4 regions of the Vibrio fluvialis genome follow, and region 2 is predicted to be linked to each of the others. Evidence: predicted binding sites of a transcription regulator. Region 2 holds the regulator's gene; each other region holds the start of a gene.
What was found. Region 2 encodes MetJ, which represses methionine synthesis genes. Its sites were predicted from a motif close to TTAGACNTNTANANGTCTAA; they were not measured.
Positions count from the first base shown of each region.

Region 1: a site for MetJ is predicted at 1,229-1,248, ahead of metK (methionine adenosyltransferase). Genes of this name have one in related genera too.
Region 3: a site for MetJ is predicted at 1,570-1,589, ahead of metN (methionine ABC transporter ATP-binding protein MetN). Genes of this name have one in related genera too.
Region 4: a site for MetJ is predicted at 1,718-1,737, ahead of metA (homoserine O-acetyltransferase MetA). Genes of this name have one in related genera too.

Region 1 covers NZ_UHIP01000001.1:2,594,170-2,597,319, forward strand. Annotated here, with positions in the region: gene tkt (transketolase) at 1-1,001, opposite strand, end outside; gene metK (methionine adenosyltransferase) at 1,325-2,479, shown strand; gene DYA43_RS12135 (DUF2189 domain-containing protein) at 2,744-3,150, shown strand, end outside.
Region 2 covers NZ_UHIP01000001.1:97,103-100,252, forward strand. Annotated here, with positions in the region: gene DYA43_RS00435 (bifunctional aspartate kinase/homoserine dehydrogenase II) at 1-264, opposite strand, end outside; gene DYA43_RS00440 (O-succinylhomoserine (thiol)-lyase) at 264-1,430, opposite strand; gene metJ (met regulon transcriptional regulator MetJ) at 1,649-1,966, shown strand; gene DYA43_RS00450 (malic enzyme-like NAD(P)-binding protein) at 2,043-3,150, opposite strand, start outside.
Region 3 covers NZ_UHIP01000001.1:2,172,878-2,176,027, forward strand. Annotated here, with positions in the region: gene treR (trehalose operon repressor TreR) at 1-376, opposite strand, end outside; gene DYA43_RS10225 (MliC family protein) at 449-784, opposite strand; gene gmhB (D-glycero-beta-D-manno-heptose 1,7-bisphosphate 7-phosphatase) at 915-1,472, opposite strand; gene metN (methionine ABC transporter ATP-binding protein MetN) at 1,686-2,720, shown strand; gene DYA43_RS10240 (methionine ABC transporter permease) at 2,710-3,150, shown strand, end outside.
Region 4 covers NZ_UHIP01000001.1:1,666,185-1,669,334, forward strand. Annotated here, with positions in the region: gene DYA43_RS07835 (ABC transporter permease) at 1-104, shown strand, start outside; gene DYA43_RS07840 (ABC transporter permease) at 91-1,239, shown strand; gene DYA43_RS07845 (ATP-binding protein) at 1,245-1,619, opposite strand; gene metA (homoserine O-acetyltransferase MetA) at 1,761-2,702, shown strand; gene pilW (type IV pilus biogenesis/stability protein PilW) at 2,881-3,150, shown strand, end outside.

The DNA of each region.
Region 1 (3,150 bases), 2.5 Mb from region 2:
GCTGGCAGTTCACCGGCTACGCGGCGTTTGTATTCTGCAGCTTCTGCTGGGTAAGCGGCTGCGTATGCGGCAAATTTCTCATCCCATGCGGCTTCTTTGGCTGCGCCTGCTTCTTTGGCATCCCACTCAGCGTAGATGTCTGCCGGGATTTCAAATGGTGCGTATTCCCAACCCAGGAATTCACGCGCAGCTTTGATTTCGTCAGCGCCCAGAGGAGCACCGTGACAATCGTGTGAGCCGGCTTTGTTTGGCGAGCCGAAACCGATGATGGTTTTGGTGCAGATCAGTGTTGGACGAGGATCGGCTTTTGCCGCTTCAATCGCTGCGTTGATCGCGTCTGAATCGTGACCGTCAACCGCTGGAATCACATGCCAACCGTAAGCTTCAAAGCGTTTTGGAGTGTCGTCTGAGAACCAGCCTTCCACGTGACCGTCGATCGAGATGCCGTTGTCATCCCAGAAAGCGATCAGTTTGCCGAGGCCCAGAGTGCCAGCCAGTGAACACGCTTCGTGCGAGATGCCTTCCATCAGACAGCCGTCGCCCAGGAACACGTACGTGAAGTGGTCAACAATATCGTGGCCAGGTTTATTGAACTGCGCTGCCAGTGCTTTTTCTGCAATCGCAATACCTACTGCGTTGGTGACACCTTGGCCCAGAGGACCAGTTGTGGTCTCGATGCCAGGTGCGTAACCGTACTCAGGGTGGCCCGGCGTTTTTGAGTGCAGTTGACGGAAGTTTTTCAGATCGTCAATCGACAGCTCGTAACCGCTCAGGTGCAGCAGAGAGTAAATCAGCATTGAGCCGTGGCCGTTGGACAGCACGAAACGGTCGCGGTCTGCCCAGTTCGGGTTTTGTGGGTTGTGGTTCAAGTGACTGCGCCAAAGCACTTCAGCGATGTCAGCCATACCCATTGGTGCGCCCGGGTGGCCAGAGTTAGCTTTTTGTACACCGTCCATGCTCAGTGCACGGATTGCGTTAGCCAGTTGTTTGCGAGAAGACATGTCAGCTCCTAAAGCGATAAGCGAAGTAAAAGTATCCGAAAATTGAGTGGCCAATATTGTCGCAAAGCCCTTTCGGCACTGCAAACCTTTTGCTGGCGATTTGTTCTATTTTTGCAATGCTTTACAACATATCGCTGAACAATGGCTGAAAAACCCCTGAATTGGGCAAACGTTTGGCTATGAGATAGAAGAAAAAAGAGCTTGTAATTTGAGCATTCAAAACTAGAATAGACGTCTAGATGTAGAAACGCCTACATAATGAACGATTTTGCAGAGTAGCGGACCCTTTTCGCTACTCTTTTGATTATAGAATTGGAGCTATCATGGCTAAGCACTTGTTTACTTCTGAATCGGTATCAGAAGGTCATCCAGATAAAATCGCAGACCAAATCTCTGATGCGGTTCTAGATGCCATTTTGGAACAAGATCCAAAAGCACGTGTTGCTTGTGAAACTTACGTAAAAACCGGCATGGTAATGGTCGGCGGTGAGATCACAACATCAGCGTGGGTTGATATCGAAGAACTGACTCGTGAAACTGTGCGTGAAATTGGTTACGTCCACTCAGATATGGGCTTTGACGCTAACTCATGTGCAGTACTGAACACCATCGGTAAGCAGTCTCCAGACATCAACCAAGGTGTTGATAAAACCGATCCTAAAGAACAAGGTGCCGGCGACCAGGGCATCATGTTCGGTTACGCATGTAACGAAACCGAAGTGCTGATGCCAGCGCCAATCACTTACTCTCACCGTCTGGTAGAGCGTCAGGCGAAAGTGCGTAAAAACGGCACTCTGCCATGGTTGCGCCCGGATGCAAAATCACAGGTAACTTTCCAGTACGAGCAAGGCAAAATCGTCGGTATCGATGCGGTTGTTCTGTCAACTCAACACTGTGATTCGATCTCTACTCCAGATCTGCGCGAAGCGGTGATGGAAGAAATCATCAAACCTGTTCTGCCAGCAGAGTGGCTGACCAAAGAAACCAAATACTTCATCAACCCAACCGGCCGTTTCGTTATCGGTGGTCCAATGGGTGACTGTGGTCTGACTGGTCGTAAGATCATCGTTGATACCTACGGCGGCGCAGCTCGTCACGGTGGCGGAGCATTCTCTGGTAAAGATCCATCAAAAGTAGACCGTTCAGCCGCATACGCAGCACGTTACGTAGCGAAAAACATCGTAGCAGCTGGCATGGCAGATCGTTGTGAAATCCAACTGTCTTACGCGATCGGCGTGGCAGATCCAACGTCTATCATGGTAGAAACTTTCGGTACTGAGAAAGTGTCTCACGACATCATTATCGAAGCCGTACGTCAGTTCTTCGACCTGCGTCCTTACGGTCTGCAAGAGATGCTGAACCTGCTGCAACCTATCTATAAGAAGACAGCAGCATACGGTCACTTCGGTCGCGAAGAGTTCCCTTGGGAAGCGACTGACAAAGCAGCTGAACTGCGTGAATTCGCTGGCCTGAAATAAGCCGACCGAATCCTGAAAAAGCCCTTGTCGCGAGACAGGGGCTTTTTTTATTTTCATCTTCTCAAACACTCTTGCTGAACAAATTTTATTCAACAAGTTTGTATTTTCATTGCCGCTCGGCAATAGTTAATAAAGTGTTAATGAGTATAAATTCAAAACCAAGCTCATTAACCCACAACGTAATCACAGTGCGTTGCTGCGTAGCAGGTTGATACAGCGAGCATCGCATCATTCTGTCTCTGCCACCTCGATCAAGGAGGATGTATGCCTCGTACGGTTAACCCATCTGACTTCGACCAGAAGCAAAAAGAAGTCAGCCCTCCGGAGTATGCCCACACGCTGCCATGCAACAAGATCAGCGTGTCGACTCCGTTTCACTGGCTTGCGCTTGGACTCCATGATTTCATCCGCATGCCGTTAATCAGTGCTTTTTATGGTTTATGCTTTATGGCCGCCGCAATTGGTATTGTGCTGCTGGTGCAATGGCAAGGAACCCATCTGGTGATCCTGCCAAGCCTTGTGGTCTACATGCTGATTGGGCCGTTTTTGGCTCTCGGTTTGTACGCCGCCAGTTGGGAACGGGAAAAAGGCCATTCCGCAGGTCTGCTGCACTCCATCAAAGCGATTACGCGTAACTCCAGCTCACAATGGGCTTTTGCCGTCATGCTGGC
Region 2 (3,150 bases):
GGCAGTGTCGCCGTCCAGCAAACCTTCAATCAGTTCGCTTTGATATAGACGCAGGGATTGCAGCGCTTCGTGCGCAATACGGCCGTCTTTATTCAGAGCATCGAGAAAGGCAATCAGGCGGTTGGTTGTTTTACCCGCCGCGGAGACCACCACGAGATCGTCGGCCTGTGAATATTCCTGCAGAATATGGGCGACGCGTTGATAACATTCCGGGTCTGCGAGACTGCTACCACCAAATTTATGCAGCTGACGCGAAATTGTCATTAAAAGGCCTCCTTGGCTTTATTAAACGCCTGATCCAGATCGGCAATCAGGTCGGATGCATCTTCCAGACCGACTGACAAACGCAGCAGTTGCTGTGAGACGCCCGCTTCCGCCAGAGCTTCTTCGCCCATCGCGCGGTGAGTCATTGAGGCGGGGTGACATACCAGACTTTCTACACCGCCGAGTGATTCTGCCAGCGAGAACAGTTCCAATTCGCCGACGAAGTATTTCAGTTGCTCAAACGAACCGCCAAACTCAAAACTCAGCATTGAACCAAAACCGACCTGCTGTTTTTTCGCAATCTCGTGACCAGGATGGTTTGGCAGGCTAGGGTGATAAATCACTTTTACCAATGACTGGCTTTGCAGATAGTTAAGGATTTGCTGTGAGCTTTCTTCATGCACGCGCATACGTGCGCCGAGCGTGCGCAAGCCACGCAGCGTCATGTAGCTGTCAAACGGCGTACCCGTCGCGCCGATGCAGTTACCCCACCATTTCAGCTCTTCGGCATGCTGGGCATCTTTACTGATGATCACGCCGCCAATCACGTCCGAGTGACCGTTCAGGTATTTGGTGGTGGAGTGCACCACAAAGTCAGCGCCGAGCGTCAGAGGCTTTTGGTACACCGGTGTCAAAAAGGTATTGTCGACCGCCACCAAGGCGCCGACCGCTTTGGCTTGCTGGCAGATTTTTTCGATGTCGACCACACGCACCAATGGGTTGGACGGGGTTTCCAATAACACCAGTTTCGGGTTTTGGGCCATCGCCGCCGCCAGAGCCTGCTCGTCGGACTGATCGACAAACAGCACTTTGAAGTCGCCTTTCTTCGCGCGCGTGTTAAACAAACGGTAAGTGCCGCCATAACAGTCGTGCGGCGCAATGATTAAATCTTGTGGAGAAAGAAACGCGCTGACCCAAAGGTTGAGCGCCGAAGTGCCGCAGTTGGTGACCACCGCATCGGCACCGCATTCGAGTTCAGATAGTGCCTGTTCCAGCAAACCACGGTTCGGGTTACCAGAGCGGGTGTAATCGTATTTTGGCACTTCACCAAACGCAGGAAAGCCATAGTTGGTCGAGAGATAAATGGGTGGAACAACAGCGTGGTATTGAGTGTCAGATTCAATACCCGTGCGGACCGCAACGGTCGCTGGCTTGCGATTGGTCATGAGCGTTTCCTTTCCTGATTGACGGTGTTTTGGCTTCCAAGTCGGCAGTGAACCTTAATATTTCTGTTCACCCCGCTGAATAACATCACACTTTACTGACCAAAAAAGAAGACGTCAACACTTCTAGACGTCTATATGTCTTTGCTTATGGCAGTAAATCCCGCTAAAATTGGGGACTTTGAAAATATTCAACTCGAATCCAACAACGAAGGTGCGCAATGGCAGACTGGAATGGCGAATATATTAGCCCATACGCGGAGCATGGGAAAAAGAGCGAGCAGGTGAAAAAAATCACCGTATCGATTCCGCTTAAGGTGCTGAAAGTGCTGACGGATGAACGTACTCGCCGCCAAATCAATAACCTGCGTCATGCAACGAACAGTGAACTGTTGTGTGAAGCGTTTCTGCATGCCTACACAGGCCAGCCGCTGCCAACGGATGAAGATCTGCGTAAAGACCGCCCGGATGACATTCCGGCGGAAGTGAAAGAACTGATGACCGCAATGGGCATTGAGTTCGAAGCGTACGACGACTGATCCCACGGACCGACACGCATTAAAAAACCCTGGCATTGGCCAGGGTTTTTTTGTCTTCACTTGAAGCAAAGAGTGCTTAGGCTTCCATGTAGCCTTGTGGCATTTCGATGCGAGCAACGCCCGAATCCACGGCAGCCTGAGCCACCGCTTTTGCTACGCGTGGTAGCAGGCGAGGGTCCATTGGTTTTGGAATGATGTAGTCGTTGCCGTAAGACAATTTGTCTACACCCGCGGCTTTCAGCACTTCTACTGGCACTTCTTCTTTGGCTAGCTGACGAATCGCGTCGACCGCAGCCAGTTTCATCTCATCGTTGATTTCGCTGGCGCGGACATCCAGAGCACCACGGAAGATGAATGGGAAACACAACACGTTGTTCACCTGGTTCGGGTAGTCGCTGCGGCCGGTACCCATAATCAGATCGCTGCGCACTTGGTAAGCCAGTTCTGGTTTGATTTCTGGATCTGGGTTGGAACACGCAAACACCACCGGTTTGTCGGCCATCAGCTTCAGTGCGTCGGCTGGCAGCAGGTTCGGACCCGAAACGCCCAGGAACAGGTCAGCGCCGGCGATCACATCTTCCAGCGTACGTTTGTCGGTGTTGTTCGCGAACAGTTGTTTGTATTCGTTCAGGTCGTCACGACGGGTGTGAATCACACCTTTGCGATCCAACATATAGATCTTTTCGCGCATTGCGCCACATTTGATCAGCAGTTCCATACAAGCGACGGCAGCGGCGCCAGCACCCAGACAGACGATGATGCACTCTTCCAGCTTTTTACCTTGCAGCTCAATCGCGTTCAGCATGCCGGCAGCGGTGACGATCGCAGTACCGTGCTGGTCATCGTGGAACACGGGAACGTCACAACGTTCAATCAGGCGGCGTTCGATTTCAAAACAGTCCGGAGCTTTGATGTCTTCCAGGTTGATGCCACCAAAGGTGTCGGCAATGTTCGCGACGGTATCGACGAACTCGTCGATGGTGCGGTGTTTGACTTCAATGTCGATAGAATCCAGGCCCGCAAAACGTTTGAACAGCAGGGCTTTACCTTCCATGACCGGTTTGGATGCCATCGGGCCCAGGTTACCCAGACCGAGGATCGCCGTTCCGTTGGAGATAACTGCAACGGTATTTCCCTTTGCAGTGTACTTGTATACGTTGTCGACATTTTGTGCGATTTCACGC
Region 3 (3,150 bases), 2.1 Mb from region 2:
CAAAGATAATTACCCCATCCACATTGCGCTTGGCTAACACTTGCAGATGATCGCGGGTTTTATCACGATCAAACTGGCTTTCCATGATCACCACGTCATACCCCTGACTGTAGAGCACTTGCAGCATACTGCTGACAGAGCGGTTTTCAGATGGCGAATCGAGACGGGAGATGATGACCCCCACCACTTTCTGGCTGCCACCGCGCATAGACTGCGCCGATTTCGACGGCACATAACCGTTATCGGCTATCACCTGCTCTACTCTGGCTCTGGTTTCCGGTTTGACTTTGGGATCGTTGGTCAGAACCCGAGACACGGTCGACTTGCCGACACCAGAGAGCTTTGCAATATCCAGAATAGTGAGTTTCTTACCCATAACGACTACTAATGTTGATAGTGTGTGCGGCAAACTTACCGCACACCGAAAAATGGAACTCTGGAGCGAACATTACCTCCAGCAGTTTTTGAATATGACACCATTCGCCTCCAATCGCGCCGCGTCACCTTTGGTAAACAGCGTAATCGGATTGGCCTGTGTGGAATGGTCATCCAGAATGTACTTGGTGCCGGAGCCCGCCGCAACCTGAATCAGGCGATAACTGTGATCCGACAAACGTAAGATGGCACTTTGCCCGGTAGAGTAAGAAACGTCGAACGAAGATGGGCCATCACATTGATAATGAAAGAAGACGCTATAACTGTCGTCTCTGCCATGTTCATCAGAAGACGAGCAGCCAGCCAACAGAGCCATCGCACTCATCACACACACAAACCGAACGTTCATACGCCTCTCCTTTTTATCCCCTAATTCCACACGCAAGCCGCGGCATGTTGTGTTCAATGCCTCGAATTAAGCATAGACAACAGGGAGATAAAGAGTAAAAAGGCCGCCAGAGGCGACCTTTTGCAAACGTTTAGCGATGGGCACTCAGATAGGCGGGTACATCACGTAGGCTATCCAGCACCGTAGTGGCCAGCGCCTCGCCCTGTTCGGTAACAGGCTTACCGGTGCGAACCAGAATCTTGGTGCCGACACCAGCCGCATCCGCAGCCATCATGTCTTCGGCTTTATCGCCGACCATCACAGACTTGGCCATATCAATCTTAAGGAAGTCGCGCGCCGAGATAAACATGCCCGGTTTTGGCTTGCGGCAGTCGCAATCTTCTTTATATTTGCCGACGCCATGCTCGGCGTGGTGCGGACAGTAATAAATGCCATCAAACTCAACACCATTATCGACAAAATTCCAGTCCATCCACTGTGTCAGTGACAGGAAGCGGTCTTCGCTGAACATGCCGCGCGCGATGCCAGACTGATTGGTGACCAACACCAACAGGTAGCCCATCTCTTGCAGCTTCTTCGTTGCTTCAAAAACCCCTTCGATAAACTCAAAATCGTGCTCGTCGTGCACGTAGCCATGGTCGACATTAATCACGCCGTCACGGTCTAAAAACACAGCAGGTTTCGCCAAAATAATGCTCTCAAATAACGTTGTATGCGGGAATTATTGCACGCTTTATTTCTTTCATCACTATCTAATTACTTAACCGTCTGATCAATCAAACCGTTTAGACGTCTAGACGTAAAAATATCTATTGACTTGCCAATCGATAACCCATAGCATCCTCTACCAAGTGAGAGAGAGTTCAAAATTTTATACTGCTATCCCTGCACAGGTTTTCACATGATTGAGATTAGTCACGTTAATAAGGTGTTTTATCAAGGCAACAAAGAAATTCATGCCCTAAAAGACATCAATCTAAATATTCCACAAGGCACTATTTTTGGTGTTATCGGTTCTTCTGGTGCAGGTAAAAGTACTCTAATTCGTTGTGTCAACATGTTAGAAACTCCAACCAGCGGCAGCGTGATTGTGGATGGTGTGGATTTAACCAAACTGAATTCTAAGCAGTTGTCGGAAACGCGCCGTAACATCGGCATGATCTTCCAACACTTTAACCTGCTCTCTTCTCGCACAGTATTTGAAAACATTGCGCTGCCACTGGAGTTGTCGGGCAAAGATGATGAGCACATTGAGCGTAAAGTGTCTGAGCTGCTGACTCTGGTTGGTCTGGCTGACAAACGTGACAGCTACCCATCAAACCTGAGTGGTGGTCAGAAACAGCGTGTGGCCATTGCCCGTGCACTGGCGTCAGATCCGAAAGTCCTGCTGTGTGACGAAGCCACCAGCGCACTGGATCCAGCGACCACGCAGTCGATTCTGGAACTACTGAAAGAGATTAACCGTAAGCTGAATATCACCATGCTGCTGATCACGCACGAAATGGATGTCGTGAAAAGCATCTGTCACGAAGTGGCGATCATCGGTGGCGGTGAACTGGTTGAGAAAGGCAGCGTCGGCGATATTTTCGCTCACCCGAAAACCGAACTGGCTCATCAGTTCATTCGTTCAACGCTGGATCTGTCGATTCCGGACGATTATCAGGCTCGCCTGAATGCTGAACGAGTGGAAGGTAGCTACCCACTGGTACGCCTTGAATTTACCGGTTCAACGGTTGACGCACCGCTGATGTCGCAAATCGCGCGCAAATTTAACATCGATGTCAGCATTCTGAGTTCTGATCTCGATTACGCCGGCGGCGTCAAATTCGGCATGATGGTGGCCGAAATTTACGGCAATGAACAAGACGATATCGCGGCGATGCAATATCTTCGTGACCACAATGTAAAAGTCGAGGTGCTTGGTTATGTCCTTTAATACGATCAGCAGCTGGTTGTCACTCAACAGCGACCTACTTTTAATGGCCACCTGGCAAACCGTTTACATGGTAGCCGTTGCCGGTATTGTCGGCTTTGCTCTGGGTATTCCATTGGGTGTGATTCTGCATACAACGAAGAAAGGTGGTTTGCTGGAAAACACCAAACTGAACAATGTACTGGGCGCGATTGTGAACATTGGTCGCTCTGTCCCGTTCCTGGTTTTGATGGTGGCCATCATTCCAGTAACTAAACTGTTAGTCGGTACCTTTATCGGCACAACGGCCGCCATCGTGCCGCTGACGATTGGTGCTATCCCGTTCGTCGCACGTCTGATTGAAGGCGCTCTGCTGGAAGTCCCAACCGGTCTGGTAGAAGCGGCACAATCTATGGGTGCAACGCCAATGCAGATCATCACGAAAGTACTGATT
Region 4 (3,150 bases), 1.6 Mb from region 2:
GGCCAATGGTGGGCTATGTGCTGCCACTGCTGCTGACGTTAGCGTTAATTCGCAAGCATCAAAGCAAAGAGCAAACCGTAAGGAGTACTCATGACCCTGTTTGAACTGTTTAAAGCCGAGCTCAAAGCCCTGCTGACCAATCCGGTGGTCATGCTCACCATGATTGGCGGCGTGGTGTTCTATTCGTTCCTGTATCCGCTTCCCTACAGCCATCAAACGCCGCGCGAGCAAAAAATCACGGTGGTCAATCTCGACAAAAGCCAGGCCAGCTATCAGTTAGAGCGAATGGTGGATGCCACACCTCAGGTGCAGGTGGTTCAACGGGACCATTCGATTGAAGACGCGAAACACGCTTTTCTCGATGGCAAAGTCAGCGGAATTCTGGTGATCCCGGAACATTTTTATAAAGACTTGCTGCTGGGTAAAAGCCCGACACTGGCGTATGCCGGTGATGCGTCCTATTTTCTGGTCTACGGCACGATTGTTGAGGGCCTGGCGCAGGCGGGCGGCACACTGTCGGCCAAAGCCAAAGTTTCGCGTCTGGTGATCGACGGTGAGCCGATGGCACTGGCTGCCCATCACTATTCAGCCATGCAGTCCAATCTCAAACCGACTTTCAACCCACGTATGGGCTACGTCGATTATGTCGTTCCGGCCGTCTTCGTACTGATTTTGCAACAAACGCTGGCGATGTCTTCAGGTTTGATGGTGGGAACGCAGAAGCAAGGCCGGGGTTATTGGAGCCGCGTGTCACCGCTGCGTTTGATTCTGGTGCGTAGCGCGATCATCGTTGCGATCTATTATCTGCTCAGCATGTACTATTTCGGAGCGAGTTTTACCAGCCACGGAGTGAACACCCTCGCCAGTGGCGGACAGCTCCTCACCCTCTTGCTGCCCTTCTTGCTCAGTGCGTGTTTTATCGGCATCTGGCTTGGCGCATTAACGCCACGCCGGGAACTGGTGACACTGGTAGTACTGATCAGCTCAATGCCATTGGTATTTTCAGCTGGCTTTATCTGGCCTGTTGAGGCAATTCCAGCCCCGCTGGTTTGGATATCAAAACTGTTTCCGAGTACGCCGGGGATTCAGGGCTTTTTGGCGTTAAACCAGATGGGCGCAGAATGGCGTCAGATAGCGCCTCAATGGACACTGTTGTGGCTGCAAACGTTCGTCTGGGGCACGCTGGCTTGGTGGCAGTTTACGCGCACTGGTCAAGGTGAGTTGGCACATCGCGATTAATCGCTTCAGTCCTGCCACTTTTGGCGCATACGCTCGATAGTGGCGGAGTCGACACCGTGAACATTCGGGAAATCCCCCCGACAGACTTTGGTAACTAATCTGGCGCGATATTTTCGCGCCAGATTTTTATACGCAGTCATTTCCCAATGACGCACAAACGTGTTCGCCACCACCACGCTATTCCCCTGCGCCAATGCGCGTTCACATTCCCGCTGACACCACTCGTGCGCCTTGGAAATTAATTCCGGGCGGTAATGATATTCGCCCTGTGCGTTCTCAAAAAACATGTCCGCTTCCAGATGCACTCCGGGCAAGGTTTTCGCAAGGGTGGATTTGCCGGAGCCTGGCAGGCCGCGAATCAGGGTCAGAGTGAGTGGCATAGTGGGTTTGGAGTAGGAAAATCGTGGCTTTCATACTAACTTAAATTCGAGCCGGCTGCATTTTGCTATCGACAACTTTAGGGAGTTGGGTTATAAGTCTAGATGTATAGACGTCCAAACGTAACGCTTAGGGAGAAAGCTGTGCCAATTAAGATCCCCGATCAATTGCCTGCAACTGATGTTCTACGCAATGAAAATATCTTCGTGATGCCAGAATCGCGTGCCTCTACGCAAGAAATTCGTCCGCTTAAAGTTTTGATTTTGAACCTGATGCCGAAAAAGATTGAGACAGAGACACAGTTCCTGCGCCTGTTGTCCAACTCGCCACTTCAGGTGGACATTGAATTGTTGCGCATTGATGATCGCCCAAGCAAAAACACTCCAGAAGAGCACCTGAATGAGTTCTACCGTCAGTTTGAAATCGTTAGCCACCGTAACTTCGATGGCCTGATCATTACTGGCGCGCCTTTAGGTTTGGTGCAATTTGAGGATGTGGTGTATTGGGACCACCTACAACGGATCATGAAATGGGCCAAACAGCATGTCACCTCCACACTGTATGTGTGCTGGGCGGCGCAAGCTGGCCTGAAACTGTTGTACAACCTACCGAAACGCACCCGTGACGAGAAGCTCTCCGGCGTGTATCACCATGAAACCCTGCAGCCTTATCATCCGCTGACCCGAGGTTTTGATGATACGTTCCTTGCGCCTCATTCACGCTACGCGGATTTTGAGCCGGGTTTTTTAGAAACTCACACCGATCTGGATATTCTGGCCACCTCGGATGTGGCGGGGGTATATCTGGCCTCGACCAAAGACAAACGCAATGTGTTCGTCACTGGTCATCCAGAATACGATTCCCTGACTCTGCACCATGAGTATATTCGCGACTTGGGTGAAGGTCTGGAACCGGCAATTCCGGTCAACTACTACCTGAATGACGATCCGGACAACAAACCGCGCGCCAGCTGGCGTAGCCATGGTCATCTGCTGTTTGCGAACTGGCTCAACTACTGCGTGTACCAACAAACGCCGTACGATCTGGAGCACTTCAGCGAAGACAAATTCACCAAAGACGATTAAGTCTATCTCTCAGGCCGCTTTAGCGGCCTTTTCTTTATCCGCACGTTACGTTTTTACTCGCCTCGCATCCTTTGCGATTGACTCTCGTATGTTTGCCAACTGACTCGCAATGTTATTGCCGTTACCTAGGTTAACTTGCTGATGTGCTTATGATTGTGCATTGAAAAGGAGTGAGCGAATGAAACATGTATGGATACTGGCGTGCGTATTGAGTTTAACTGGCTGTATTACGGTGAAGGAGTCAGACAACAGCGATCTGAAAAGCGATCCGGTTGAGATGGCCGAATCACGTATCGCACTCGGGCTGGGTTACTTAGAAAACGGCAGCATGATCAAAGCGCGTGAAAATCTAGAAAGAGCGATGCAGCACGCGCCGCACTATTACCGCTCACAACTGTCGATGGCGCATTACTTTGAAACCGTTGGCGAAACCGACTCAGCCCGAGAC